Regions from separate parts of the Clostridium ljungdahlii DSM 13528 genome, predicted to be linked through region 2. Evidence: riboswitches for the same ligand, from Rfam matches in the RefSeq annotation. Region 2 holds a riboswitch; each other region holds the start of a gene.
What was found. A riboswitch is a leader RNA that binds a small molecule or an ion and turns the genes downstream of it on or off. The one in region 2 is predicted to bind cobalamin.

Region 1 (6,848 bases), 700 kb from region 2:
ATTAACCATTATTGTAAGTTATGTTATAAAAAGAGACCTTCGAAGGGAGAAGGTTTCTTTTTATTTATAGGAATTTATCTGATGCCAAGAACTTTGTTTATGAACAATCAAGTAAGTCATCAGATTTGTCCTTATTTTAGAATAACCCCTCCGTCATCAATGAAAGAACTAAATGCAGTGGATTAGACAGGCGAGTACAAAAAGGAAGGTGATTAGATAGAGTGAATCGTAAAAATAAGTTGAATAAAAAATATGAAAGGTAAGAATAAATCCTATGGATGAAAATGTAAAATTAGAAGAAGTTAGTAAAATCAATGTATCATAATTAATTCCTGGTTGTAAATTTGTATTGACTTGAAATCAAAAAAATATAAGGAGAAAATAATATGGGTAACTTTAGTAGCTTATTGAAATTAATACCGTTTTTAAAAAAATATCGCATCATTTTTACTATAGGAATTATTGGCATGATTTTTAGTTCAATTATATCAACTCCTATTCCATACATAATAGGACGTATAATGGACAAGATACTTATAACTAAACAAGGATATAGTGACTTTTATAAATTAATTGCTGTAATAGCACTATTGTATATTTTGAGATATATTCTTGCGGTTATTTCAAAATATATGTTTGTTAAAGTTAGTAATTCAATTGTTAATGAAATGAGATATTTGGTGATGGACAAGGTGATAGATTTGCCAATGGACTATATATCCTCTACACAGAAAGGATATATTCAAGCAAGAATATCAGAATGTAGTTCTGTGGGAGGAATTTTTTCACCTCAATTTATAAGTATTTTTCTAAATTTAATTGATACGGTGATGGCGTTAGGTACTATGTTTGTTATAAATTATAAATTATCTATAATAATTTTGTTTTTAACTCCAGTTTTTTTCATTACTTCTAAAAAATCTGCAAGTGGATTTATGAAAAATACACAAAAGATGATGGAATCTAGTGCAATTTTAAATGGAGATACTTTTGAAATAATCAATGGAATTGAAGATATAAAAGTGCTTAATGGTAAAAACAGCAGTCTTTTAAAGTTTAAAAATAAACTTGATGAACTTACAAAGGATAGTACAAAACAAAGCAAGGCTATATTATTATTTACGGAAAATATAACACTTATTAATGATTTTGGTACACTTCTAATACTATTAATTGCAGGAATAATGATTTTAAAAGGACAATTTACCATAGGATTATATACTTCTTTTTCATTATATATAGCTAAAGTTTTTAGCAGTACTCAAGCTTTAGCAACTATAGGGACTATAATAAAACCAGTATGTTTAAGTATTGAAAGAATATATCAGCTTCTTGATATGCAAGGTGAAAACAGTGGGAAGCATGAATATTTAAATAGGAAAATTGAATCTATAGAGTTAAATAATGTAGATTTTAAATATAATACCTCTGAAGAATATGTTTTAAAAAATTTGAGTTTTAAAATAAGTAAAGGGAAAAAAATTCTTATTAAGGGTGAAAATGGATCTGGAAAATCTACTCTTATAAAACTCTTAATAGGACTATATACTCCTACAAGTGGTAAAATATTTTATAATAGATTAGATCTTGAAAGGATTAATAATAAAAGCTTAAGAAATAGGATAGGAATTGTATCACAAAATATATTTTTATTTAGGGGAACAGTATTGGAGAATATATTATATGGGCAGACAAATAGAAACCGTGAGCATGTAGAAAAACTTATTGATCAATTTATGCTAACTGAATATATTCATAGATTACCTAGAGGATTGGATACCGAAATAAGTCAAAATACAGCAGGCGTTTCAGGGGGACAGGCTCAGGTTATAGCTTTTATAAGAGCAATGCTTTCCAATAAGGATGTAATTATCCTAGATGAACCTATATCTAATGTTGATGCCGAAACAAGAGAAATAATGTTGAGAATTTTGAAAAGTAGAAAAACTAGTTCAATATTAATAATAATTTCTCATATTACTAAAGGAATAGATTTTATAGATAAAATTATTGAAATATAAAAATTAAACTTTATATTCTTTATAAATTTTATTGACTGTGAGTGTTTAAGTTAGGTGGTTATAAAAAGTATGGCAATTGAAGAGATTAATAATAAATATGCAATTCAACTTATAGAAATATTAAATACTGATAATGTATTACAAGAAAAATTAGGTTCCAGAAAGTGTATAATATCAAAGGATGAATTTATCAAACATAATAATGAATGGTCTGAAAACACAAACTCAGAAATATTTGCTATCGTTTTGAATAATAATGCAATTGGTATGATATCGTTAAGTTATCAGAGTGTAGAAGAGAAAAAAGCAAAAATTGGTTATTGGATTGGGAGTAGGTACTGGGGAAAAGGATATGCAAGCAAAGCTTTTTCGCAAATATTAGAATATGCTAAAAGGAAAGAAATAAAATATTTAAGTGCTAAAATTGTAAAAGATAATCTGGCTTCTAGAAAAATTTGGGCAAAGTATGGAGCAAAAATGGAATTAATAAGAGATAAGATGTACGTGTCTATAGTATTATAGAAATTTATACTATTGTTGGTTATAATTTGTATGACAAAGCAGCGGGAAATATAATAAGCAATTATAAAGTCAGAAAAATAGGACTTTTATATTTTACTGAAAATTATGGAGAATGATAACTATTTTTAAAATATATATTAAATATGAAATTATATGTTACTCAAAGGAGACAAAAAAGTTGTGAATTTAGGAAAAGAATTTTTATGCAAAAGAGAGTTATATTTGAAGGACAAGGGTTATAAGATACTTCCTAACCAAATAAAATTCCATAAGAATAATATTGTATTTTATCATTATACCCACAGTAAATTTCTTCATATGATATTTTCTAAAAATAGTGGATTATATGCTCGAAGGCAAGTAAGTTGTCCTAATATACCTGAAGAATTTAATGACTGTTATTTAATTGAGGGATTTCTTGATCCATTGCCTAAATGGTTAACAGAGGATTATTATTTTGGAAATTTAGGATTTGAAATGGTACGGCGGTATATTGGGAATGTTTTGTTAAGAGTAGAATTGCCAATGAATTTTAGTGGCTTATATATAGCAGATTATGCCCATATTCTTGATTGTAAACATACTAATCTTCGAGGAACAAGTCCTTTAGATTTAGGATATGATATATCCAATGGACATGAAGCAACGCAAGCATATGTTAATTCCTATATACCTGTAAAAAAATATGAGGGGAAGCATATGGCACCAGTAATACAAATAATTCGTAAGGAAAAAGGAATTGCTGTACCAAATAAATACTTGTCAGTTTGTAAGTTACAGCCGATATTAAGCGAGATTGATTTATAGAAGTTAATCCGTAAGGTGGTTTTCTAAAAATCTTGATAAACTATATGGTGTAAATATAGAAAATCCTAAAATACATATAGATAAACTAGAGAAGGGCACTCCTAGAGTTTAAACTGCCATACCTGCTATTGTGAGTCTTTCCAGGCTTGAAACATTCGTTCCACACGGCCCTTGACTTTTGGAACGCTGTTGGTTTTAATCTCAATGCCTATGCATATTTAGAATATAATCAACTTTGGTATACTAAGACATTATCATCTTTCGTTCAGAAATATCTTTATATTAATGAAAATAATGTTGACTTTTCAAAATTTTTGCTCTAAACTTAACATAAAGGTAATAAAAATTTAATATTTTTACTATTAGGTGCTGTCAAATTGATAGTTAAAAGGGAAAGTGTAAAAAACACTGCAGCCCACCGTTACTGTATGGAGGATGAAACCCTAGTTATGTCACTGGATTTTTATATCTGGGAAGACAGGGAAGTAAGATGAATCTGAGCCAGGAAACCTGCCTGATATGTGGGTGATTCTTTCGGAGGGGAAGATAATGCTATGTTTATTCAAAAAGTAAACGGTTATATTAACATAAGAGAACAGAGATGTTTTTAGTTATTAACCATTATTGTAAGTTATGTTATATATAGAGACCTTCGAAGGGAGAGGGTCTCTTTTTATTTTTGTAGGAATTTATCTGATTACAAGAACTCTGTTTATGGACAATCAAGTAAGTCATCAGATTTGTTCTTATTTTAGAATAACCCCTTCGTCATCAATGAAAGAACTAAATGTAGGGGATTAGACAGGCGAGTACAAAAGGAAGGTGATTAGATAGGGCGAAGTGTAAAAATAAGTTGAGTAAAAAAATATGAAAGGTAAGGGTGAATTCTATGGATGAAAATGTAAAATTAGAAGAAGAAAAGGAATTATATTCAAATAGATTAGAGCTTTCTGGAAGTGTATATGATTTTCAGTTAGATTTTATGAAGGTGTATAAAAAAGATGTAAAAGATAGTGTGAAGATATTTATGAGCCCGCAGCAGGCAAAAAGTGTTTGTATGATGCTTACGAAATCAGTAGAAAAGTATGAGGATACTTTTGGAGAAATTAATATAAATCCCAAAACTAACGCTGAGTTAAATAAGTAATAGACATTTTAACAGTATTTAGGACAAACTTTAGCATTAAAATTTATCTGATGTCAAGAACTCTGTTTATAGAAAATTGTGTTGTATTATTGAAATTTACAATAATTTAATAAAGTTTTTATAAATTATTGACAAATAAGTGGAGTTGGTGTATTGTAAAGGTAATGACAATTGTAAAATAAATGATAATTTTGAATAGGTTTCTTTTTTAGGAATTAATAGGGAAAGTGGTGAAAAACCACTGCAGCCCCCGCTGCTGTAAGGAAGATGAAATTCACAAAATGCCACTGAAGATATAATCTTTGGGAAGGTGTGAAAAGTAAGATGATGCCAAGCCAGTAGACCTGCCTGTTACAAACATATATGGTTCTTTCGGTGGGAAAGGTAAGTATTCAATGCCAGTAACATCTGTTTACATTAAATATTTATAAATTCATGTCGTATACTGGAGACCTTCGAAAGAAAGAGGGTCTCTTTTTATCTTTTATTTACACAAATATATATTTATTTACGTTAATCTAATCTCACCTGAATTACCACCTGGTTTATTTTTCATAAAGGTTAAAAATATGATTGTCATTATATTTAACTTTCCAGGAGGTGATTGATATAAAAGTGTAAAAGTTTTATCATTGTCTTTTAAATTTGGACAAGCAACAATTAAAAAATTAAAAATTTGGAGGAGTGTATAAAATGATTAGAAGATTAAAAAACAAATTATTTGCGACACTATGCATAACAACATTAACTTTGGGAGCTGTAGCTGCGCCGTCTGCTTTTAATAGTGTAAAAGCTGATGCTGCTCCAACAAAAACTGTCTATGTGGATGTTGAGAAAAATGTTTTAGGACAAGCACCTATTTTACAGCCAAAAGCAGTTACACTCAGTGATACGAATACCATTGCTGATGCTACAAAACAGGCTGTAGGTGATGGAAATGTAAACATAGTTTCGAGCAAATATGGCAAGTATGTAACAGGTTTTAAAGATACTACAGATAATCAAGCTGCATTTGAAGATTATTCATTTACGAGCAAGCTTAAAAATTTAACTAAAGGTATTGTCTTCAGAACAGATATACCAAAGCAGCCTATTGTTACCGATGCAAATTATTTAAGTGAAAAAGAATGTGATGGAATTTCAGGCTGGATGTTTACAGTTAATAATGTAGATCATGTTAACTCAACTTATTATGATGGAAGTACAACATTAGATAATGTACCGGATGGTGCTACAATACGTTGGGAATTTTCAGCAGCAGCAGGATGTGATTTAGGATTAGCAGGATATTTACCAGATGGAACAATTTCTGACAAAGGAACTTACAATTGGAGTTATACACAAACTCCTGCATTCTTTAGTGGAAGAGCAGATAAAACAGATCTTATAGCAAAAATGGCAAATCATGCGAATAAAACAGATACAGCTTATACTAATGCATTAACTCAATTGGAGACATTACAAGCTACACAAGGCGCTGTTAATACTGCAGCTGGTGCTTTATAAAAGCGGATTTTCCCTATTGATTAAGTAAATGTTTTAGATTGATACCGGGCTAAGATGTATTTTTAACCCGGTATTTCTTATATAGTTTTATAAAAATTAGAGAGGAGAACAAAGTGAAAAAATTATGGAAAAAGATTAGCCTTGTTATGATGCTTATGTTTACTTTAATGACATTTGCACCTTATACTGCTAGAGCAGGTGCATCACCAACGGCGTCAACGCCATCTTTAAACCAGGGCTCAGATGGAAATTACACTGTAAGTTCAGTAGATGACCTAAACAAACTCAGGGGAGATATCGATAAGGGCATAGACTATTTAGGCAAAAAAGTTGTTTTGACACAGGATATTGATATAAGTAAATCAAATGTTCCTTTAAAATCTCTTACCTCTCACAATAAAAGTTTTGATGGTACTTTTGATGGAAAGTTTCATACTATAAGTGGTTATACGGATGCAGCTTCAGGCTTGTTTGGAATTGTATGGAAAGATGGAATTGTGGAGAATGTTAAAGTTGATGCTAATGTAGACATAAAAGATAGAAGTAAAATAATTTTAGATGACAACGATGATGTATTTTATGGAGTAATTGCAAATGAATGTTGTGGTACAATTACCCACTGCTGCAGCACAGGAAGTATTGAAGTTGATGCTGGCAGATTTTCAACTTTAGCAGGAATAGTTGGTAATAGTGCATGTTCTGATGATAACTGGAATCTAATAAATGGATATACAGATAACTGCTGTAGTAATGTTACTTTTGATACTAAGTCTTCATTTTTACCAAATATTGCAGGAATTTGTGTTACACCTGGCTCAGAAATCAAAAATTGCTATTTTTATGGT
Region 2 (8,857 bases):
TAGGTCCATTTAACTTTTGAGAATTTCCTATTCTCATTCCTTCTATGCTATTAAATGTTATTTCTTTCACCTTTTCCTCCTATATCAAAACCCTAAGCTAAAAGCTTAGGGTTTATTTCTATATTATCAATTTAAGATAAAACGTAATTGCATCTATTTGTGTTTTATCTTAGTAACTGCAGTAACTACAGATATTGTAATAAGTATACATAAAATCATTTCAGGTATACCATTTGTAACACCTACAGCTATAATTCCCTTTTGGGCAGCACTTGAACTTATATTCAAAGCCTTTGCATAAGATCCAAGATATATAATATATATCATTCCTAAAACCCCAATAGTATTCATCAATGAGCCTACTGCTGAAGCTATTCCTATAGGAATAATCTTTTTCTTCATACTAAAGCACCTGTATACATAATAAGGTATTATACCTATGAGTACTCTAGGTAAAACTGATACCAGTGGATTCATAAATACAAAAGAAACTGGTGTAGGTGCAGTTATAGACTGAATCACACTAAATATACCGAAAATAAGCCCTACTGAGGCACCAACTATAGGTCCTTCTAAAATAGAACCTATTATGACAGGTACATGCATTATGGTGGCTTTCACCGGTGGAATAGGTATAAACCCCAGTCCTGTAATTCCAAGTACAATAGAAATTCCAGACAGCATTCCAATTACAGTAATCTGTCTAATTCCAAACTTTGAATGACTTTTTATTTGTCTTTCCATAATTTTTTCCGTTGCTGTTCTTGGCCATTTAAAAGAAAATGCCTTATGTAGATACAGCACGGATCCTCCTTTATAAAATTTAGTTCAGTTTTATTCCAATAAATACTGACGATTTAATTTTATCATGTTTAACCAAAAGTTCAATATATAAATCATAAATATAGAATTTAATCTCTTTTTATTGGAAAGCCATCTTTAAAACATTCCTTAGGATACAGTAAATTTATTACCTTTTCCCTACTGCATTTTCCGTTTTTCATAAATACATCAGGTATTCCTTTCAAATAAACCCGTACATTTCCTTTAGGAAATATATCACATACATTTTTTATGCATTCTACAACAGAATTATTTTTAGATTTTCTTATGTACTCATCTATTTTTTCTCCCTTTAGCCAATCAGCCCCTTTATATTTGTCATCATAGTTTATAACTGTACATTTCAATTTTTCTTTATCATTTCCCGATATAGATGACATAAAAAAAGTTTTAACCATAATATCATCTATAGGCAAACTATATCCAGCAAAAATTATATGCTTTGCATTTTTTATAAGAAGTCCCATCTCGGTTTTTAACTCTTCTAAAGCAGGTATATTCTTTTTTTTAGAAAGGCTCTGTATTATAAGTGTCATATCATAGGGATAGGTTATCTGTCCACAATAAGGACATTCTATTGCTCCTCTTTTATTTAACTTTTCCTTAGGTGTTCTATACTTCCAATTTTTTTGTAAAGGTTTTAAGATGGAGGGTCCAAAAATTTCTGAAGATAATCTATCCCATTTTTCCGCAAAAGTTACTATAGATTTCCCACACTCAGGACAAATCCTTGATCCAAACATTCCATGAGGAAATAATACTTTACCTATTCTCATTGTTCTAGAAGGATAGCTATAATCATTTATAACCTTGCACTGGGATTCATTGGTAGTATACCGTATTTCGCATTCATTTTCGTCTAATCCAGCAGAAGCTATTTGAGTTCCAAAATCATCATATAGCTGAAGCTTTAATCCATTTTTTAAATAGGTAGGATTCCTGTTCACTTCTTTGTGCACATTAAATATGTTCCAAAGTATTACAGGATCCCAATTAAAAGATATTATAGCATAGGAATAAAGGTAAAACCTCCTTGTATCCATTTTGTACCCTCTGCTTTCAAATGTTTTTGCCTCCTCTACCATAAGCTCAGCAAGAATTTTTCCAAATTGATAATAAGGTTCCATTTTTTCTTCATCCATACATCCCGGTACCTTTTGTATACTTAATCTTTCTAATTCTTCAATAAGAAGTATAAGACATCTTTTAGCTGCCTGTACTCTCTCAACTCTTAAAAATTTCCTCTTTCCATCACAAAATGCATTAAAGCCCATGTTATTATCAATAAGTTGATCTAACATAGTAAATAATTCATGCATATTAAACTTAGTATTTGTACTTATTATAGTTTCAAGGGCCTTAAAGTCATAGACTTTTGACAATTTAGGGTCCTTAATTAGATCTTCTGTTACTAATTTTTTAAAAGCGCTTGCTAGTTTTTCGTCTTTATCTTCCAAAAATGAAAAATCATTTTTACTGATTTTTAGAACCAATTGTATTAACTCACTTGTAGGATGAAGTCCCAAATTTTTAGTAGCACCAGCTCCCCATAATACTACCGTTTCAGGCCAATATTTTTCAGGCATAAACCCATCTCCCTCCTTTAATTTAATTTTAATTAATTACTATTTTTCAAATATATATATTATACCACCGCAAAACATTTCATATAAAAATTAACCGGGAGATTTTTCAATCGCCCGGTCTATTTTTTAATATTTATTCTACTTTAAATTCTGTTCGTAGGATTCTATCATTCTTTTTACCATCTGTCCTCCTACTGATCCAGCTTCTCTTGCTGTAATATCACCATTATATCCATCTTTTAAATCTACTCCAACTTCTCTTGCTGCTTCCATTTTAAATCTATCCAGACCTTCTTTTGCTTCTGGAACTAATGCTCTATTACTTCTACTTGCCATAATTAATTCCCCCTTTAGGATTTTGATAGATTTTTATTGAAGTACTTATTAGTTGTGTATTTAAATTTTGTGCAATTTCAAAATTAATACTCTATTGAATTAATAACAAAAAAGTTAAATTTTAAGCTGCTTTATATTTTCTCGTAAATTCTCTAAAAGTATTTCTAAAATTTAAAAGGCACAAAAATACGGACAATCTTTACTCTTAGGTTGTCCGCAAAAATATTTTTACAATTAAAATTACACTTGAGACTTATTTTTTTCTAAAAAATCCTTTGCTTGTCCAATAGTAAGTGGCAAATCATCAGCATTTAAAATTCCATCTCTATCTAAAATCTCAATTAAATGTGCTACTCTAGGAAGTCTTAAATTAATCTTACGGATAACTTCCTTCTGATTAAATACTTCTTCAGTAGTTCCTCCCATTACGACCTTTCCTTTATCTAGAAGATAAACTTTATCTGCAAGAAGTGGAACTGTATCCACATCATGTGTTGCAAAAATTAGAGTAATTCCAAGTTCTTTATTTATAGAATCCAAAAGCCTAATTAATTTGTGTACTCCTCGTGGATCAAGTGCTGCGGTTGGCTCATCCAATACCATAACTTTTGGTTTCATAGCAAGTACGCTTGCAAGTGCAATTCTCTTTTTTTGTCCACCACTTAAATTGTGAGGGCTTTTATCTTCATACCCTGACATTCCCACTGTTTTTAAAGCCCACTCTATAGTATTCTCTAACTTTTTTCCACTAACTCCCATGTTTAAAAGTCCATAGGCAATTTCCTGCCTGACTGTAGGGTTAAAAAGCTGGTCATCAGAATCCTGAAATACCATTCCCACATTGCGCCTAATCTCTACTAAATTTTTTTTACATACTTCCATACCATTTACAGTGATAGTTCCAGATGTAGGTTTTAAAATTCCATTAAATAGGTGAAAAAGCGTAGACTTTCCCGCACCATTTGGGCCAAGTATTGCTACTTTTTCCCCACTTTTTATTTTCATTTTAATATCTTTAAGCGCCATACTCCCATCACCATAAGCATAACTAACTTGAGACACATCAATAATTTCCATAAACATTCTCCTTTAAATCAATACATTTGCAATAATTAGAACAACCAATAAAATCACACCTACTACACCAAGTTCAAAATCCTTAGAAGGTACTGGATATGTAAAAAATTTAGCTTCTATACTATCTTCATTATATCCCCTTGACAGCATGGCATTATAAACTCTTATACTTCGATCTAAAGATTGTATTATAACATAGACTGCTATTTCTGCAGTATCTTTAACCTGATGAAACCAACTAGCCTTATATCCCATACGACTCAACTGAGCGTGTCTCATACTTTTTCCCGTCTCTTCTATAATAAATATATACCTATACATCATATCTGCCAAGTCTACTATTATAGATGGCATTTTAAATATTCTAAGAGTTTCGAGTATTTCAATCATAGGCGTACAAAAAGATAGTACACAAGCTAAGGTAACAGCTGCCATTATTCTAAGCATAAGTAAAATTCCAAGATCAAGTCCTTCTTTATAAATATTTAAATGATAACTTCCAAATGGGATATAGGTTAAAACATGACTACCATTAGTAAAAAGCATACTTATAAATACAATCCACGCTATTCCAAAAGGTATAAGTAATCTTTTTACAAGCCTTTTCCATGGCAAATGTACTGTATAATACCCAAATAAAGATAGTCCCCATAAAAAAGTTACCAAATACCAATGCGAAAGGAAAGTAGCAATGATAATACCACTTAAAAACAAAACCGTTTTGACTCTCCCATCTAAACAATGTAAAAAACTATTTTTATCATACATTTTTCTAAATGAAGCTAGTTCCATAATTTTATTCTTCCCCTTTGATTTTAATTTGCTGAACATCTTTCCCCAGTAATATCCAACTATCAATTCTGCACAAAATTAGTCACAAAAGCACCTACTTATTCATCACCTTACATGACGTCCAATTTTTAATAATCTTTTCGTAAACGATTTTACCCTTCCTAGAAACCTAGGAAGGGTAAATTATAATAACTGAAATAATATACTATAACAAAGGTCACCCCCCTATCACTCGTAGAGTTTAATGGTTCCTAAAACAACATAGGCAGGTCTTCTGACTTAAGATCATCATCCCTATAGCCTTCCCAGTTTCCCAGTGACATATAATAAGGACTCCTCTTTTCACAGCGGCGGGACCGTGCAGACTTTCCATCTGGCTTCCCTTTTCAGCATAATAATGCACCTATATCTTTTTTATATTTTTTTGTCAATAGTTGCTTTTCTAATTATGATATATAACTATTTAAGGCAATTTTCTCACAATATTTCTTTCATGTCAAGCATGCGACTTAATTAGTTGCAATTGGTGATTTGGAAATTAATTATTGTAAAAACTATCCGAAGTATAAGTCGATTTTTTACTTAGAAACACCATGAACCTAGTTTTCATACATAAAATAAGCAATAGCATCTTTTAATGATGTAGCAAAATCTACATTTCTCTTATGATAAGCATTTCCTCCATACTCATTTCCTTGATTATCACATATATAAGCATAATCATAACTTTTTGGATCACACCACTTCATAAAAGTATAGGTATGGCTTGGACCATTCGTTGTAAAACATATATCTCCAGGTCGAAGTTGTGCTAAATCCTCGCACTTAGTCCACCCTCTTTGTAAAAGTTGTGATGTAAATTGTACAGTATTACATACCCACTCTGGCAAATCAGTAAGCCCTGATCTTCTCAAAGCTTCACTTTGAAAATATACACAGTTATTGCTTGTGTCACCACCGTGAAGTTCAATAGCTCTACTTAAAACTGATTGTCTATGATCTTCATCACTAAGATAATTATAAAGATTTTTCTGCAATTCAGAATGGGAAGCAGAAGTATCTGTTGGTGTAGTTGGCTCAGATGATGGGTCAGCTGGTGCTGGCTGCGGCTGCGGTTGTGGCTCAGGTGATGGTTGAGGCTTATCTGACGTTTTGCCATTTGTCAAAGTTGCCACTATGTCTCCAGTTATCCCAGCTTCACCACCAAATACATATAACTTACTAAAGCTTTTATTTTCTATAAAACATTGTGTTACAGGAGCTGTACTGCTTCCTACCAAAACTATTGGATTTGAATTTAATGCAGCAAAAGCTGATCCGCTTAGTGCATCTGCAAAGTCTTCTGAATAAGCCAGACAAATCGAACTAAAATCAAATTTATCAGAAAAAGCATTTATTATATTTATATTTCTTTCATATTTATCGCTGCCAGAAATCCTCTTAACATTTGGGAACTTAGATGACACAGCATCACTTATTATGTCTTGTCCACCTAATACATAAGTTACCGGTATATTTTTATTTTCTACCAATTGACTTACTGAATCTGGTACTGAATCCTTTGGTACTAATATAATTGGCATTTGCAATTTTGCAGCTATAGAAGCTATAGAAAGTGCATCAGTATAATCACTATCTGTAGTTAAGATTATTCCATTAGATGTCCCTATTTGATTTGCCACTGATACGGAGGTCTCAGTTCTGTTAAGTCCAGAAAATCTTTCAGTTGATATATTCATCCCATGAAGCTCATCCTCAACTTCATTGCTTATAACTCCAGTACCTCCTACAATAAAAACTTGTTTAACACTTAATCTCTTTATTTGCTCAATTGTAGTATTCTCTAATCTATCACTGCCATTTAAAAGTATTGGTGCATTATATTTTTTAGCTAAAGTTGCCGCACTTAAGGCATCTGGAAAGTTATATCCATTCACAATAACTGCATAGTTGGAACTCTTCCAACCCTGATTTACTATTTGTGAACAGGTTCCATATCTATCTTGTCCACCTAATCTTATAGATTCCGGTGAAGCAGCACTAGCTCTCACTCCAAAAAATATAAATACAAACATAAAAACAGAAAGTAAACTAATTAATTTTTTTCTCATATGTACACCCCTTATTATTTAAGTAATTGACTTTCACACCTATTTTATCCTGTAGCTGTATCTTAAAGTTATCACAATTGTAAAATAGTTGTAACTTTTTTATTTAAACACTGCTTTACATACCTTCAACATCTTCTTTTTGAATATCTATTATTTCCGCGTCAGTATTGTTTTCTACAAAAGTTATGATATTTTCCATTGTCGAATCTACTTGTGCAGAAGTTCCACATATTCCTGCAGCTCCTATAACTATCATTTGATGAACATCCTGTTCATCAACTTCTGCCACAGATACGTTAAACTTATTTTTTAACTTTTGAACTATGCTTTTTACTACCATTCTTTTTTCTTTCAATGAATGAACCCAGGACGCTCTCAAGGTAATTTTCATAAGCAATATTTTCATATGTTTCACCATCTTTTCATTATAAGTATAATTTGCTTTATGTTTTCCTGTCAACTTTTGATTATAAAAATAGTTTTACGGTAGCACAAATAACCTCTTCAATTATGCCATCCAAATTGCTAATATCATTTCTACTTTTCATCTTCATATTGGTAACCTTCTATATTTTTAATTATTGCCATTTGATTAGGCAAATTTTCAATTTCAATTTTAACTTCTGTTGATTCATCAGTTATGTCTTCATTATAGTTTCTCAAATAATCATAAAGATTATTTTCATTAACATGACTGTAACTATTTACAGCTATAACTACTTTACCTATCTTTAAAATCTTATTTGAACTGCAGCATTCACTTAAAGTCCTAGATATTTTACTCAATAAAATCATATCATGCATTTATTATTTACCCCTTTTTCAAAACTAATTTGTTATTAAATTTTTAACTCTCCCACTTTAGGTAGACCATTTAATATCTTTGTTTCTCCACTGTGACATGCCTTAAATTGTAAAGTTAAATCTTTTCCAGCATACAGACTAAAATGCGTCCCTCCACCCCATACAGGAGACAAACTCACATCATACACTATTCCATTTACAGCAACATACGCCGGAGAGCCACCAGCACCATTGTATTTTGAAAGTTCTTCCAAAGTAAATTGTTTTTCCTGTCTTACTATATCTTTGTTCATTGTATTCATTAGTTTTTCTAATTCCCCTATTTGAATATTCATGAGATGTCTATAATGGCTTTTTATAAAAGGACATACAGCAAACATACTATTTCTTTTATAAAAAGTAATTTTTCTCCTAATTATCTTCAGCCTTTTCATTAAATAAAAATCCAACTATTTTTCCTCCCATGCTCTATCATTCAATCTCAGAAAAATATTTTTCAATACATCTTTTGAAATAGACTTAAGCTTATTCTGTAAATTATGGCTAAGTCCCAATTTAAAGCTTATACTAGCTGCTTCAATTTCAATAATAAATCCAGTTAAGGATTTGTAATAAACTCCTATCAAATCTATGAAACTATAGCTATGCTGAGTATAATATTTCTTTTTACACTTATAATCTTGTAAGCTGGCAACTGTTATCGTACCTGGAACTTTTCCATTATAAGAAGCATCTATTATAAATATAAAATCACCATCTTTTACTTGGGAAATGCAATATTCCACATCTGTCTCTCCACTTATAGATTCAACATTGTTATGCGTAAGCTCCTCCTTTATATTTTCCAGTATTCTAATTCCAATGCCATCATCCTCCATCAATATGTTTCCTAGAGCAATAACTTTTGCTTTCATACTATAACCTGTACATCCACTGGTTCATATTTATCACTTACAAGATGCGTTGCACAGGAAACACAAGGATCAAAAGATCTCATAATTCTCCCAACTTCTATAGGCTGCTTTATATCTTTTATTTTCGTTCCAACTAAAGATTTTTCTCCAATTCCAAGCGCACCTGATTGATTTCTTGGCCCCATATTCCACACTGTAGGAGTTATAATATTGTAATGCTTTATAAATTTATCTTCTATACTTATCCAGTGTCCCAAGGATCCTCTAGTTGTGTCAATTAATCCTGCACCAAATGCTTTATCTGGTATTTGATATATTCTTTGTTCTGCTGGAATAAGCTTAATTCTATCTGCAAGTCCTTGCATAATTTCTAAAATCTTTTTTGTTTCAAGTA
Region 3 (6,518 bases), 710 kb from region 2:
TTATTTTCTTCATTTATCCACCACCAGTACCGGCAATATTAATATACCAATATGGTATCTTTTTTGAGTATTTATATTTTTTAACAACACTATATGAATCTGGACCAATGCCTGGGTTTTTACAAAAATATAAAGTTCCATACTGTTGGTCAGGAATTGGTCTTTTACAAACTTCTGTTTCAAATGCTTTAATAAAATACCCTCTAAAAAACAAATCTGTTCTTATAGCTCTTTCAATTGTGGAATGAGTAAAAATATCAACTCCAATATATCCTACCATGATAATAATACATATTAATATTATTTTAATGGATCTACGTTTCAATTTTATCCCTCCTTTCATATTGAAAATTCCTATATCCAATAATAGCATTTTATTTATTTGTAAATAGCTCATTAATTTAATAAAATCAAACAACTCATATCTTTAATTTATGGGTTTTGCCAATATCTCCAGCAAAACCCATCTTAAAAGTCTTTTATTTATTTGACTGGACAGGTATGTCTATAATATCTGAAAGTGGATTCATATTTTCAAGGCTGTCCCATATAAATGCCTTCAATTTATATATTCCCTCTTCTGGAAGTTTCATAATACCTGTTAAAATAGATGAATCTCCATTTTTTATTGTCTGCTTTCCGCATACATAGTTGATGAATTTACCGCCCTCATCATATAGTGCTACTATAAGTGATTCATCCTGGTCTTTACCGGAATTATTTTCTGCCTTTACAGATACTTTTGCATCCTCACCTAATTTAAACGAACTATCCATTGTAAGGTTAGTTATCTGTATTGGTTTTGATGTGTTTGTTACTGTAACTATGCACTGTGCCTTTGCATCTTTATTATCTTCAGACACTGCCGTTATTACTGCTGTTCCTGACTTTACTGCTGTTACCTTCCCGTTCTCATCTACTGATGCTATAGTTTTATCACTGCTTGACCAGTCTACCTTTTTATTCGCTGCATTATCCGGTGCTACAGCTGCTGTAAGCTGCAGTGCATCTCCTTCTGTCACACTTGCACTTGTCTTGTCAAGGCTCACGCCTGTTACACTTACTGTTTGTGATGGTGATACCTTTTTCTCTGCTGCAGTTAACTTGTCCACTGTTTCCTGCTTCATGGATGATTTTTGTGCATCACTTAAGGCATCATACAATTTCTCTGCTGCATCAACTTTGTCTTTATCAGCTGAAGTAAGCTTGTCTGCATCTGGCAGTGCTGCTATGGCGCTATTTACAGGCACTGTGGAATTCTTCACATCTGTACAATCAAATATTGAGTTTCTTCCTTCATATGCCCTTACAAGAGAATCTAACCCTCTGCACATTTGTGTTGGCTCATAAGATGATTTATCAAAAGTTGTAGTACCATCTTTAATATTGTAAAACTCTAATGCACCGTCCAAAATACTATTGCCATTTTTTATATATTTACTGTCAAATATATTACTTTTCGTCATTCCAAGAGTCATATACACCTGGGCATTGGTCCATGGATTATTGTAATCACCTGACATACCTCCCCAAAATGATCCCTTGTAAGTTTGTGCATTTGAAAATTGAGCAAATACTTGATCCATAGCTTTCGTTACATCACTATATCCTTCTTTTCCATAATAACTTGCTATTGGTTGAAAAGTCATAAGCCACATATCAGGAACAGCATTAGAAAGTACCTCAGAACCATCTGCACCTTTATTGCCTAACGCACTTTTTGCCCATTCATGAATTAATGCTTCTTTATCAATTCTATTACCACTGCTTGGTATAGCATAATTATAGGAATTTAATCCAAGCAGAGCATATTGACTAGAAAAAGTTTGGTTCGATGTTGAAAGATAATCCTGGTTTGAAATAATATCTATTAAATCATAAGCTTCTATATCTCTTGGATCATACCCTATGGCAGTAATAGCTAAAACCAGCTTATCCCATTCTGTCATCTTTACATCTCTAGGGGTCACTCCTGCTTCCTTCATTTTCTTTAAACCATCCTGCACACTTTTAAACCAGTCATCATAAAATCCTGCTCTTACACCACTATATCCAGAACGAGCAGAAGAAAATACTTCCCATACATAATCATTCAATTCAACAGAGCCCTCTGTGGCACCATCTTTTCCATCAGTACTTGTTTTATCTCCACTCCAGGTAAATTCTGGTACAGCACTCTGTCCAACTCCTAGCTTACTATAAAGTATATCTTCTGCTTTTTTTGCATTTTCTACCTGCTCCTTTTGTTTATCTTCAGAAACTGTTGTAACTCCATTACCATTAAAATTTGGAGTATTAAATGTAACATTGCCTATTTTAAATTTATATTTCTTATTGTCATCATAGGTAATCTGAAGATGATTTTTTAATACATCTGAAGTTAAATCCACTGTATTTCCATTAACAGGGACATAATTCATTGTTACATTATTTCCTGTAAAACCCGGAAAGTTTATTTTCCCATCTAAAGTTACTTTCACATTATCTGAAGCAATACTGTCTTGATCTGAACAGGTAAGAGAAGTTGTATAATCTGCTGTTAAATCTGCTGTCCCATCTGAATTTACAGTTTTATCCTTTATATTGATATTTACATCTACAGGCATATCTGTAGCAATTGTTATTGGTTCTGGAGGCGTCTGATTCGGCTTCAAGTATGGATAACCATCATTTGTATCTGATTTTATATCCCATACCTTATCAAAATCCCATCCAGCATATGTAGCCTGCTGTTTCATTTCATCTGTAGATTTTGCATTACCACCGTAAGTATCTTTTGTAGCTTTAACAATATCTTTATCATAATAACTGCTTGGAAAGTATGCTTGTTTTTTATTTGCAATTCCTCTTACTCCACATGCTGCCATTTTGCCAGCTGCATAACAATTCTTAATTACTTCTTTGTCATTTGGAGACATTACTGAATAGGCTATTCCAGCTACAAATTGTAATTGGTTTGCATCTGTTTGACCTTCAATTTCAAGTCTACTGTAACAGTTTTCCACAATACAATTATCACAAGTCTCATTCTTTGTTATGCATGTTACAATTCCTCCAATGTAAAAACCTGATCCATCTGCTGGCATATTGCTACTGGTAGTTACAATTCCATCAACACTACATAGACTTATTACTCCTGTACTTTCATTTGCAATAGACCCATAGTAACGTGTTTCTCCAGGACTATCTGATAACCCATTAGCGTTGGATACATTCATATTCATATGTAAATTAGTTATAATTCCATAACTACCTAATTTACAAACAAGTCCTGTTAATGGATCATTATAGTTTTTAATACTGTGACCTTGTCCATTAAAATAGCCTTGAAAAGTTCCTGTAGTAGGAGTTAATTGTGTATCATTCGTAATTGTTATATCAGAATTTAAAACAACTTTTTTATTTCCATAATCTATTCCCTTATTTAGATCTGTTCTGAATTTATTAATATCACCTACTGAATTAATAACATATTCACCATTTCCATCAGTAGTAAGTGATGGACTTGCTTCTTCCGCCAGTACTGGTAAAGAAGAAAAGGTACTAAACATAAAACAAATTATAGCCAAAATACTTAAAAATTTCCCAAGAGTATTTTTCTTTTTTATCATCTAATTTTATCCTCCATTTTTAGCAATCTGATGCTATTTATTTTTAGACTTTACCCTGCACATCACCTCCTTGAAAGGGTAAAATTACAATATGCTTGCCTACTTTTTATAATGCTTAATATAACAAAAGAGACCCCTTTCGAAGGTCTCCATTTACCAATACAAATTCATATTATTTTACTGCATAAAACAAATAAAAAGAACCACAAGGGTTCTCTCATGTCAATATAACCGTTTACTTTTAATTATAAACAGCTTAAATATAGTAACATCTTTCCCTCCGAAAGAATTAACATCATATCAGGCAGGCTTCCTGGCTCAGATTCATCTTACTTCCCTGTCTTCCCGGATATAAAAATCCAGTGACATAATTAGGGTTTCATCCTCTATACAGTAACGGTGGGCTGCAGTGCTTTTTACACTTTTCCTTTTAACTGTCACGTTTGACAGCACCTAATACTAAATATTAAATTTTTATTATCTTTATATTAAGGTTAGTACATAATTTTTCAAAAGTCAACATTATTTTCATTAATATAAAGATATTTCTGGACGAAAGATGATAATGTCTTAGTATACCGCATTTGATTATGTCCCAAATATAGAACTAAATATGAATTTTCATATTTAATACATATTTTAAAAATAGTTAGCATTCTCCATAGTCTTCAGTAAAATATAAAAGTCCCATTTTTCTGACTTTATAATTGCTTATTACATTTCCTGTTGCTTTATCATACAAATCGTAACCAACAATAGTGTAAATCATAGCATTTTCTTTATCAAGAATATTCTTATCCATATTATACTGTCCTTTGTTGACATGTACGGTTACTTTAAATGCTCCCGCTGGATATCCGCTCACAAAAATATATGTTCTAATAGACATCGAAGGGGTTATGTGACTTATAATAAATCCCCCAATAATTATTATAAAAGAAGATAAAATTACAATACCTTTTCTCGAAAGTTTCATTCTTCTCCTCCTTATTACAACTTATAATAAAGTTTATACAGAATATAAAGTTTATTTTCTTCATTTATCCACCGCCCCCAGCATAAATATACCAATAGTCAATCTTTTTTGAATACTTATGTTTCTTAGCAACACTATATGAATCTAAACCAATGCTTGGATTTTTACAAAAATATAAAGTCCCATATTGTTGGTCAGGAATTGGTCTTTTACAAACATCTGTTTCAAATGCTTTAATAAAATACCCTCTAAAAAACAAATCTGTTCTTATAGCTCTTTCAATTGTGGAATGAGTAAAAATATCAACTCCAATATATCCTACCATGATAATAATACATATTAATATTATTTTAATGGATCTACGTTTCAATTTTATCCCTCCTTTCATATTGAAAATTCCTATATCCAATAATAGCATTTTATTTATTTGTAAATAGCTCATTAATTTAATAAAATCAAACAACTCATATCTTTAATTTATGGGTTTTGCCAATATCTCCAGCAAAACCCATCTTAAAAGTTTTTTATTTATTTGACTGGACAGGTATGTCTATAATATCTGAAAGTGGATTCATATTTTCAAGGCTGTCCCATATAAATGCCTTCAATTTATATATTCCCTCTTCTGGAAGTTTCATAATACCTGTTAAAATAGATGAATCTCCATTTTTTATTGTCTGCTTTCCGCATACATAGTTGATGAATTTACCGCCCTCATCATATAGTGCTACTATAAGTGATTCATCCTGGTCTTTACCGGAATTATTTTCTGCCTTTACAGATACTTTTGCATCCTCACCTAATTTAAACGAACTATCCATTGTAAGGTTAGTTATCTGTATTGGTTTTGATGTGTTTGTTACTGTAACTATGCACTGTGCCTTTGCATCTTTATTATCTTCAGACACTGCCGTTATTACTGCTGTTCCTGACTTTACTGCTGTTACCTTCCCGTTCTCATCTACTGATGCTATAGTTTTATCACTGCTTGACCAGTCTACCTTTTTATTCGCTGCATTATCCGGTGCTACAGCTGCTGTAAGCTGCAGTGCATCTCCTTCTGTCACACTTGCACTCGTCTTGTCTAATGTCACTCCCGTTACATTTACCGTTTGTGATGGTGATACCTTTTTCTCTGCTGCAGTTAACTTGTCCACTGTTTCCTGCTTCATGGATGATTTTTGTGCATCACTTAAGGCATCATACAATTTCTCTACTGCATCAACCTTGTCTTTATCGGCTGAAGTAAGCTTATCTACATCCAGTGCTGCTATGTCGTTATTTACAGGCACTGTAGAATTCTTCACATCTGTACAGTCAAATATTGAGTTTCTACCTTCATAATCCCTTACAAGAGAATCTATGCCCCTGCATATCTGCACTGGATCATATTTTAAATTGTCATATTGGGTAGTTTTATTTTTGCCATCAAATCCTTCAAGTATAGCATTAAATATGGTATTGCCATCTTTTATAAATTTCTTGTCAAAAACATTGGCATGTGCCATTCCAAGTGTCATATATACCTGGGCATTGGTCCACGGGTTATTTAAATCAATATCGCCATCACTTGTATGACCACCCCAGAAAGAACCAGTATAAGCCTGAGAATTTGAAAATTGATCAAATACATGATCCATGGCCTGTTTTACATCGTAATACTTGTCTCCTTCTTTTGCATTTGCATTATAATACGCTGCAATTTCTTGTAACATCATAGTCCACATATCAGGTGAAGCATTTGCTGCTACTTGAGACCCATCAGCACCTGTTTCTTTGTAAACATTCTTAGCACCATCATGTGTACTCTCTTCCATATAATTTCTGTCAATATGATTTCCATCATTTAGCACATGATCAATATAATTATAAGAAGTTAATGCATAATCTGCATATGTTCCTGCAAACATCTGAACTGATGAATTTAAATA
Region 4 (8,337 bases), 720 kb from region 2:
TCAGCAGTATGTGGATGTGATTTGGGACTAGCAAGATATCTTCCAGATGAAACACTTAAACATTGATATTATAATTGGAACAGTAAACCAACATAGATATCAAAAATCACAAATCATGCAAATAAAACAAATATAGCTTATAATAATTAAACTCAATTAGAAAAATTGGAAGCTATTCAAACTGATGTTAATAATGCAGCTAATGTTCTGGATATTAAGACAGTTGCGTCTATAAAATAAGAGTAAGTTTCTTTATTGATTAATTAAAAGTTTTAGATGAATACCAGGTTAAGTAGAGTTTTTTAACCTGGTGTTTTACATTTACTGCTAATTTAATTTAAAAATAAGAGAGGTGTAATATGAAAAACATCAGAGAAAAATATATATCTATATTCATAACCTTTATGATGATAGTGAGTATGATAGGAATAAATGTAGGAAGTGTTTTTGCAGATGAAAATAGTAATGATATAAATGTTAATGTAGCAGTATTAGGAATGTATAATGAAAATCTTTTCAGTCCGCAGCAAATTAAAGTAAAAGAAAATGCCACTGCTGAAGATGTATTGAAAGCTACAGGATTAAATGTAGAAATTAAAGACACCGGAATGGTAGATAGCATAGCTGGACAAAAAAATGGCACTGATGATGGTAATTATGGATCTCAAAGTGGATGGATGTATAAAGTTAATTATACAACGCCTCAAAATTATCCTAAATCTCAAAGTGTAAAAGATGGAGATTATCTATTATTTTTTTATGCTAAAAATTATGATGATTTATTGCCTAGTTATGACTCAACTCAAAATGATTTTGTAAATGTGACCGTAAAAAGTATACAAAAGGATAATAATTTTAGTGAACAGGTTACTGCATTGAATAATAATTCTATTAATGCTGCAATCATGGAAGGTTTAAAAAAGCATGGACAAGATTTTGATAAATCTTCTTTGTCACAAGGAGCTTTAATGTCAAAAGATGATACGCAGTTTTGGAGTTACATTTTAAATGGTGACAACAGTACTTATAATCAAAAGGATACACAACTAAAGGATGGAGATACAATAACAACACTTAAAGATGACGGTCAGGGCATAAAAGAAGTAGAGTCTATAGCTTTAGATAAAACGGAAGCTAACTTGACAGAAGGAGATATGCTGCAGCTTACAGCAGCTGTAACGCCAGAGGATGCAACTGATACGAAAGTAGATTGGTCAAGCAGTGATTCTACTGTAGCAGCAGTAGATGAAAATGGAAAGGTAACGGCATTAGAGGCAGGAACTGCAGCAATAACGGCAGCTGCAGAAGATGGAAACAAAGTGGCAACCTGCAATGTGACAGTTTCAAAAAAATCAGCCACCAAGGTGTCAATAACTATTAAAGGATATAAAGGAAATAGTATATTAAGTAAAAATATTGAAATAAGTGATAATTTAAAAATCTTGGATGTAGTAAAGAAAGCCTTAGATGATAACAAGATAGCATATGATTCTAATACTATGTTTGTTCAACAATTCCATAGACCTGTGACGTATATTAAAACTATAGATGGTGAGTCAGAAGGAGATAGGGGAGGAACTAGTGCTTGGAAATATAGTATAAATGATGGAAGTTTCTTTAGTATAGATAGCATGTCACAGGATATTGTGAAGGATAAAGATAAAATAAATATTATATTTGCAGGTGATTCTTCAAATCCAACTCCATTCAGAGATATAGATTCGATTAGTTTAGATAAGGCACAATTGAATCTAAATTTAGGCGATACACAAAATCTTACAGCAACTACAGCACCCAAAGAAGCAACAGAACCATTAAATTGGACGAGTAGTGATGAGAGCGTAGCAGTGGTAGATGGAGATGGAAAAGTAACGGCAGTAAAAGCAGGGACAGTAACTATAACAGCATCAGGTAAATATAATAAAGATATTAAAGCTGAATGTACGGTTAATGTTAGTGAAAAATCTCAAATTAATGTAACTGGAGTTACATTAGACAAGACAAGTGCAAGCCTGACAGAAGGAAAAACACTGCAGCTCACAGCAGCTGTAACGCCGGATAATGCAGTAAATAAAAAAGTAGATTGGTCAAGCAGTGACCCTACGGTGGCTAAAGTAGATGAAAATGGAAAGGTAACGGCATTAAAGGCAGGAACTGCAGCAATAACTGCGACTACAGAAGATGGAAATAAAACAGCAGCTTGTGATGTAACAGTTATTGCTAAACCTATACCACAGCCGCCTCAGCCTCAACCGGTAAGAGTAACAGGAATAAGTCTTGATAAGACAAGTGCAAACATGGCAGAAGGAGATACACTGCAGCTCACAGCAGTAATATTACCAAAAGATGCAGCAAATACAAAGGTAGATTGGTCAAGCAGTGACCCGAAAGTAGCAGCAGTAGATGGAAACGGAAAGGTAACAGCAATAAAGGCAGGAACAGCAGTAATAACAGCAGTATCCGAAGACAACAGAAGTGTAGAGGTGCAGTGTATAGTTACAGTAGCCAACATACCAAAACCAATACAGATAACTAACCTTACAAAGGACAGTTCATTTAAATTAGGCGAGGATGCAAAAATATCTGCAAAGGCAGAAAATAATTCAGGTAAAGACCAGGATGAATCGCTTATAGTAGCACTATATGATGAGAGCGGTAAATTCATTAATTATATATGTAGCAAGCAGACAATAAAAAATGGATATTCATCTATTTTGACAGGTATTATGAAACTTCCAGAAGAGGGAATATATAAATTGAAAGCATTTGTATGGGACAGCATTGAAAATATGAATCCACTTTCAGATATTATAGATATACCTGTCCAGTCAAATAAATAAAAGACTTTTATAGAAAGGGTTTTGCTAATATTTTTAGCAAAATCCATAAATTTTTATAATATATACTCACTTTCAACTAAATTGAATCTTATTCCGTGAAATAAAAGCATTTTATATTGTAAATGTAAAAATAAATGTATTTGGAGATTGACATTAAACTCTAATAGGTATAAATTATAATTAAGTTTTATAAAGATAAATATAGGTTTAATCTAATTTGATTAATTAAAAGGGAATCAGGTGAAAATCCTGGACTATCCCGTAGCTGTAATAGAGGAGTTTTAGTACATTATGCCACTTAAATATTGGGAAGGCGTACTAAAATGGTGAATCTTGAGTCAGAAGACCTACCTGTATTTTACACAAATATCTCTACGAGTGATAGGGGGAGTGTTATAATGATAGTTTTGTTAGATTTTCTATGACTAATCAAACTTTTTTATACTATTTCCTTTTAACGCTTTTGTTGAAAGGAATTTTTTTTAGGGAGGATTTTTTATGAATCATTATTTTTATCAGACGCAGTTTTCTGAATATAAACCAGGATTGATTTCTTATTTAAATAAAAGAAATAAAATAAAAGTAAAAATTAATAATGTATATTTTTATAAGTATCTTAAAGAAGTAGTAGGATTTTATAAAGAACTTGAAAATTATTATGATATTTATTCATTAAAAGAAAAAAAAATTGTGGAACAAGATGGAATAAATATTCAAAATGTTAATGAAGTTCTAAAGCTTGATATATATTTGTATAACATTATAAGCATGTATCAAGACGACACTATATTTGAAGAAGATTTTGAATTTAGTGATAGCTTAAAGAAATGGATCCATTGTATTGATGAGAATACTTTACTTGCATACTTTAACAGCGGTTATGACGGAGATACTTTAAATGACAAAAAGATATTCTGTGATTTTTTACCTCAAGAACTTAAATTTGAAAATTCGGGAAAACAAGTTAATATAATTTAAAAATAAATATGCACTTATCTTTACAGCTTAAATAGGCATATAGATATTTTGTTTCATAAAAAATTATATGAGCAAAATAGATCCCTTATAGAAGCTTATGTTGACTTTGAAAAATATATGTCTTATACTTAACATAAACGTAATAAAAATTTAATATTTAGTATTAGGTGCTGTCAAATGTGACAGTTAAAAGGAAAAGTGTAAGAAGCACTGCAGCCCACCGTTACTGTATGGAGGATGAAACCCTAATTATGCCACTGGATTTTTATATCTGGGAAGACAGGGGGAGTAAGATGAATCTGAGCCAGGAAGCCTGCCTGATATGTTGTTAATTCTTTCGGAGGGGAAGATGTTACTTATTTAAGCTTGTTTGCAATTAAAAGTAAACGGTTATATTGACATAAGAGAACCCTAGTGGTTCTTTTTTAGTTTATTAGTCATATATAATATTTATGTAATAAAAGAGACTTTTGAAGGAAGGTCTCTTTTATTATGTTTTAATAGGTATTTTGTAAGGGGCTTTAGCAGGAATATTCACAAAATATACAAATCAAAAGAGGTGAGAAAGTGAACAGATTTAAAGACTTAACAGGAAAGAAATTTGGACGTTTAACAGTTATGTCTGTTGCAAATAAAAGATATAAAGATAGGGGTGTTATTTGGAATTGCTTATGTGACTGTGGAAATAAAGTAAAAGTTAGAGAAAGACATTTAATAGATGGCGGAACCAGAAGTTGTGGATGTTTGATGATAGAACATACTAAAATTATCCAGGTTAAAGCAACTAATGTAGATAGATTTAAAGGAACAAAAATTGGACAATTAACACGTAAAATTTCTTCTAGTAATTCTAGTGGTTACAAAGGCATTAATTGGGATAAAAAAAGAAGAAAATGGAGAGTACGTTTAACTCTTGCAGGAAAAGAAAAACATTTGGGATATTTTGATAAATTGAAAGATGCAATAGACTGTAGAAAAAAGGCTGAGGAAAAATATTTTAAGCCTATAATTGAGGAATACAAAAAGTCCCTTTAAGGAGGTGGTATGTGGCCAAGAGCTTAAAACTAATAATAAAATTATTTTATATATGGAGGTGAAATAAAATAAAATCTTAGAATTTGGAAAGGAGAATGAAATGAAAAAGATATGGAAAAAGGTCAGTTTTGTTATGATGCTTATATTTACCTTAATGATATTTGCACCATACACGGTTATGGCAGATACTCAAGTAGTATCAACTCCAGTAAAGGTAGTTGTTGATGTACAGCTAACAGCTGCTGACAAAATATTTGTACCTAGTTCTGAACCTATTTACGAGACAGATGACTGTCTTAAAACAACGGCAGCTTTTAAAATAGTTCCAGAGTCTGATAAAGATGATGATTTAATAAGTAAGTATAATGTTACTGCCACTTATGATGGAAGTGTATATTTTAGTGCGCCAACTATTGGAGATGTACCTATACATATTGACTCAAGTAAGATTAAGATAAATTATAATTCAAATGAAGATTATCAGTTTGTACTTGGTAAGGTTCTGTCGTCAACTGCTAAACTCCTTGATAATGGTGCAGCGGGACCTACACAAGATGAACAAAAACAGCAGATTGAAGATGCAAAAAAGGCAGAAGATATTCTTTATACCAAATTAGGCACCAGCCTAGGTATTGCAGGAGATGTACCTGAATTTAGCTGGGGTGGAGACAAATCTGCAGATCAAGAAAAAGAAGGAACTGTTACTTTTTCAGATGAGGACTGGGGAATATTTTCATCGGCCCGTTCTGGCTATAAGGGAATAAGAGCAGGATATTATGATGACTGGTTTAAGAGTATACAGACAGGCTTGCAGAAAATGAAAGATGCAGGTATAACTGCCCGGGATGTAAAAATGACGGAATGGGAGAAATTAGTTTTAGCAATTACTGCTATAGGTTATGATCCAAGGGATATAAAAGCTTATGATTTAATAGACATAATTTCAAATAAGGAGAATATGAAAGCATCGAATGAATATTTTACACCGCAGTATGCAATTTATGCATTAACTTCTCGTAATTATATTGATCTTATTCCTAATGATGGAAAGCACATTACTAAAGATGATTTAGACGGATATATACATGAATGGGCCAAGGGTGCACTTGGGTCAAAAGGTGCTGATGGGTCAGCAGTAATAGGAAATACTACTCCCGATATGTGGACTATGCAATTACAACCAATAGCAGCTTATTATAATCCAAATGCAAAAGAAGGAGACGAGTACTACGATGTAAAGCAGGCTATGGATCATGTATTTGCACAGTTTTCAAATGCCCAGACTTATAAGGGATCTTTCTGGGGCGGCAGCGTAGATCTTGATGGCTCAATTGATTTAAATAATGCCTGGACCAATGCTCAGGTGTATATGACACTTGGAATGGCACATGCCAATATTTTTGACAAGATGTATATAAAAGACGGTAAAACTATTTTAGATGGTGTACTTGAAAGATTTGATGTTAAAAATGGTACTACTGATTTTGATAATTCATCTTATGAACCTGCACAAATATGTAGGGGAATAGATTCGCTTGTACGTGCAGCTGAAGGCAGAGTCTCGATTTTTGACTGCACAGATGTCAAAGATTCTACAGTCCCTGTAAACAATGCCATAGCAGCACTGCCGGATGTATATAAAATTACTTCAGCTGATAAGGAAAAAGTTGATGCTGCAAGAGCTGCATATGATAAATTAAGTGATGTTAAAAAAGCTTCAATAAAACAGGAAACAATAAATAAATTGACTGATGCAGAGAAAAAACTGTCACAATCACAGCCAGTAAAAGTAACAGGAATAGGTCTTGATAAAACGAGTGCAGATCTAATGAAAGGAGATACACTGCAGCTTACAGCGGCTATAACGCCTAAATATGCAACTAATACAAAAATAGATTGGTCAAGCAGTGACCCTACAGTAGCATCAGTGGACGAAAATGGAAAGGTAGCAGCATTAAAAAAAGGAACAGCCGTAATAACAGCCGTATCTGAAGACAACAGGGATGCAAAAGCACAATGCACAATAACAATAAAAGAAAATTTAAGTGTAACGGGAATAACTTTCGACAAAACAAGTGTTAAGTTGATACCAAAAGCTGCATTGCAGCTTACGCCAACCATAACACCAAACGATGCAACTAACCAAAAGGTGGATTGGTCAAGCAGTGATCCTACAGTAGCAGCGGTAGATAAAAGTGGAAAAGTAACGGCAATAAAAGTAGGAACAGCAGCTATAACGGCAAATACTGAAGATGGAAATAAAACGGCATCTTGTGCTGTAACAGTTGTTGATGGTCAAGGAGCTATTGTTATTAATAATGTAAAGTTGAAAAACAAACTTGCCCTAGCAGCAGGAAAAGACAGTGACTATGAGGGATATTTCACACCGGATGATCTAGCATCTATAAAAGGAACTATTGACCTTTCAAATTTAGATATTACCGATAGTGATATGGATGTAATGAAATATCTTAAAGGAGTATCAGCTATAAACCTGTCGGATAACAAAGATTTAACAAACAGTAGTTTTAAAAAACTTAAATTTGACTGGATAATACCAAAGGGTTTGGACTTTAGTGGATGTACAGGTATGAAAGACATAAAAAATAATATGTTTGCATTTGCTTCTAGTAAACTGACTTCTATAAAATTACCTGTAGGAATATCAAGTATTCCTACTTCATGTTTTTCAAATAGTAAACTTTTAGCTTCTGTAGAAATTTCAAATACGGTTAAAAGTGTAGGAAACTTAGCTTTCAGTGGCTGCACGTCACTGGCATATATGAAAATACCAGGTAGTGTAACACAATTAGGGAGTGGTTGTTTTTCAGGTTGTACCAATCTTTCTGTATTAGATTTAACAGATACAAGTTTAACTAAGGATAATATTAAAGATACAAAATGTCCTGATTCTACCATGATAATTTGTGGTAAAAATGTTAAACTATCACCTGGTCAAATATCAATAAAAATAGGTGGAGTTCAAAAAATTGCAAATGAAATTCCATCGGGTAAAAGTGTCCTATGGGGAAGCACTGATGCAAATGTGGTTAAAGTTTCAAGTGAAGGTGTAATAACAGGAGTTAATCCAGGAACGGCATATATTTATGCAAAAACAGATGATGATAGTTATGGGGGAGTTTGTACTGTAACAGTAACTAAGGATACACCGCCACAGCCAGTAAGCGTAACAGGTATAAGTCTTGACAGGACAAGTGCAAGTATGGCAGAAGGAGATACACTTCAGCTTACGGCAGCTGTAACGCCACAAGATGCAACAAATAAAAAGGTAGACTGGTCAAGTAGTGATAAAACTATAGCAGCAGTAGATGAAAATGGAAAGGTAACAGCGGTAAAGTCAGGAGCAGCAGCAATAACAGCAGTGTCTGAAGACAACAATGATGCAAAGGCACAGTGTACAGTTACTGTTATGGGAAATAATATGCCAAAACCAATACAGATAACTAATTTGACAAAGGACAGT

Region 1: another riboswitch for cobalamin. It lies ahead of CLJU_RS11050 (DUF3467 domain-containing protein); the one in region 2 lies ahead of cbiQ (cobalt ECF transporter T component CbiQ).
Region 3: another riboswitch for cobalamin. It lies ahead of CLJU_RS21330 (Ig-like domain-containing protein); the one in region 2 lies ahead of cbiQ (cobalt ECF transporter T component CbiQ).
Region 4: another riboswitch for cobalamin. It lies ahead of CLJU_RS11000 (hypothetical protein); the one in region 2 lies ahead of cbiQ (cobalt ECF transporter T component CbiQ).

The regions. Positions count from the first base shown of each region.
Region 1 is NC_014328.1:2,462,412-2,469,259, reverse strand. It holds gene CLJU_RS22250 (hypothetical protein) at 1-186, shown strand, start outside; gene CLJU_RS11065 (ABC transporter ATP-binding protein) at 387-2,021, shown strand; gene CLJU_RS11060 (GNAT family N-acetyltransferase) at 2,091-2,543, shown strand; gene CLJU_RS11055 (hypothetical protein) at 2,724-3,350, shown strand; cobalamin riboswitch at 3,698-3,882, shown strand; gene CLJU_RS11050 (DUF3467 domain-containing protein) at 4,240-4,497, shown strand; cobalamin riboswitch at 4,678-4,863, shown strand; gene CLJU_RS11045 (hypothetical protein) at 5,191-6,003, shown strand; gene CLJU_RS21335 (Ig-like domain-containing protein) at 6,117-6,848, shown strand, end outside.
Region 2 is NC_014328.1:3,159,929-3,168,785, forward strand. It holds gene CLJU_RS14085 (P1 family peptidase) at 1-70, opposite strand, end outside; gene CLJU_RS14090 (ECF transporter S component) at 154-744, opposite strand; gene CLJU_RS14095 (hypothetical protein) at 912-2,429, opposite strand; gene CLJU_RS14100 (alpha/beta-type small acid-soluble spore protein) at 2,568-2,765, opposite strand; gene CLJU_RS14105 (energy-coupling factor ABC transporter ATP-binding protein) at 3,006-3,842, opposite strand; gene cbiQ (cobalt ECF transporter T component CbiQ) at 3,855-4,634, opposite strand; cobalamin riboswitch at 4,882-5,056, opposite strand; gene CLJU_RS21755 (cell wall-binding repeat-containing protein) at 5,234-6,745, opposite strand; gene CLJU_RS14120 (DUF503 domain-containing protein) at 6,861-7,151, opposite strand; gene CLJU_RS14125 (hypothetical protein) at 7,283-7,549, opposite strand; gene CLJU_RS14130 (cytochrome b5 domain-containing protein) at 7,585-7,998, opposite strand; gene CLJU_RS14135 (hydrogenase maturation protease) at 7,999-8,463, opposite strand; gene CLJU_RS14140 (nickel-dependent hydrogenase large subunit) at 8,460-8,857, opposite strand, start outside.
Region 3 is NC_014328.1:2,454,883-2,461,400, forward strand. It holds gene CLJU_RS11020 (hypothetical protein) at 14-325, opposite strand; gene CLJU_RS21330 (Ig-like domain-containing protein) at 480-3,611, opposite strand; cobalamin riboswitch at 3,898-4,083, opposite strand; gene CLJU_RS11030 (hypothetical protein) at 4,261-4,587, opposite strand; gene CLJU_RS11035 (hypothetical protein) at 4,652-4,957, opposite strand; gene CLJU_RS21335 (Ig-like domain-containing protein) at 5,112-6,518, opposite strand, start outside.
Region 4 is NC_014328.1:2,445,061-2,453,397, reverse strand. It holds gene CLJU_RS21325 (Ig-like domain-containing protein) at 360-2,840, shown strand; cobalamin riboswitch at 3,027-3,209, shown strand; gene CLJU_RS11000 (hypothetical protein) at 3,339-3,818, shown strand; cobalamin riboswitch at 3,967-4,153, shown strand; gene CLJU_RS10995 (AP2 domain-containing protein) at 4,386-4,853, shown strand; gene CLJU_RS22920 (Ig-like domain-containing protein) at 4,954-8,337, shown strand, end outside.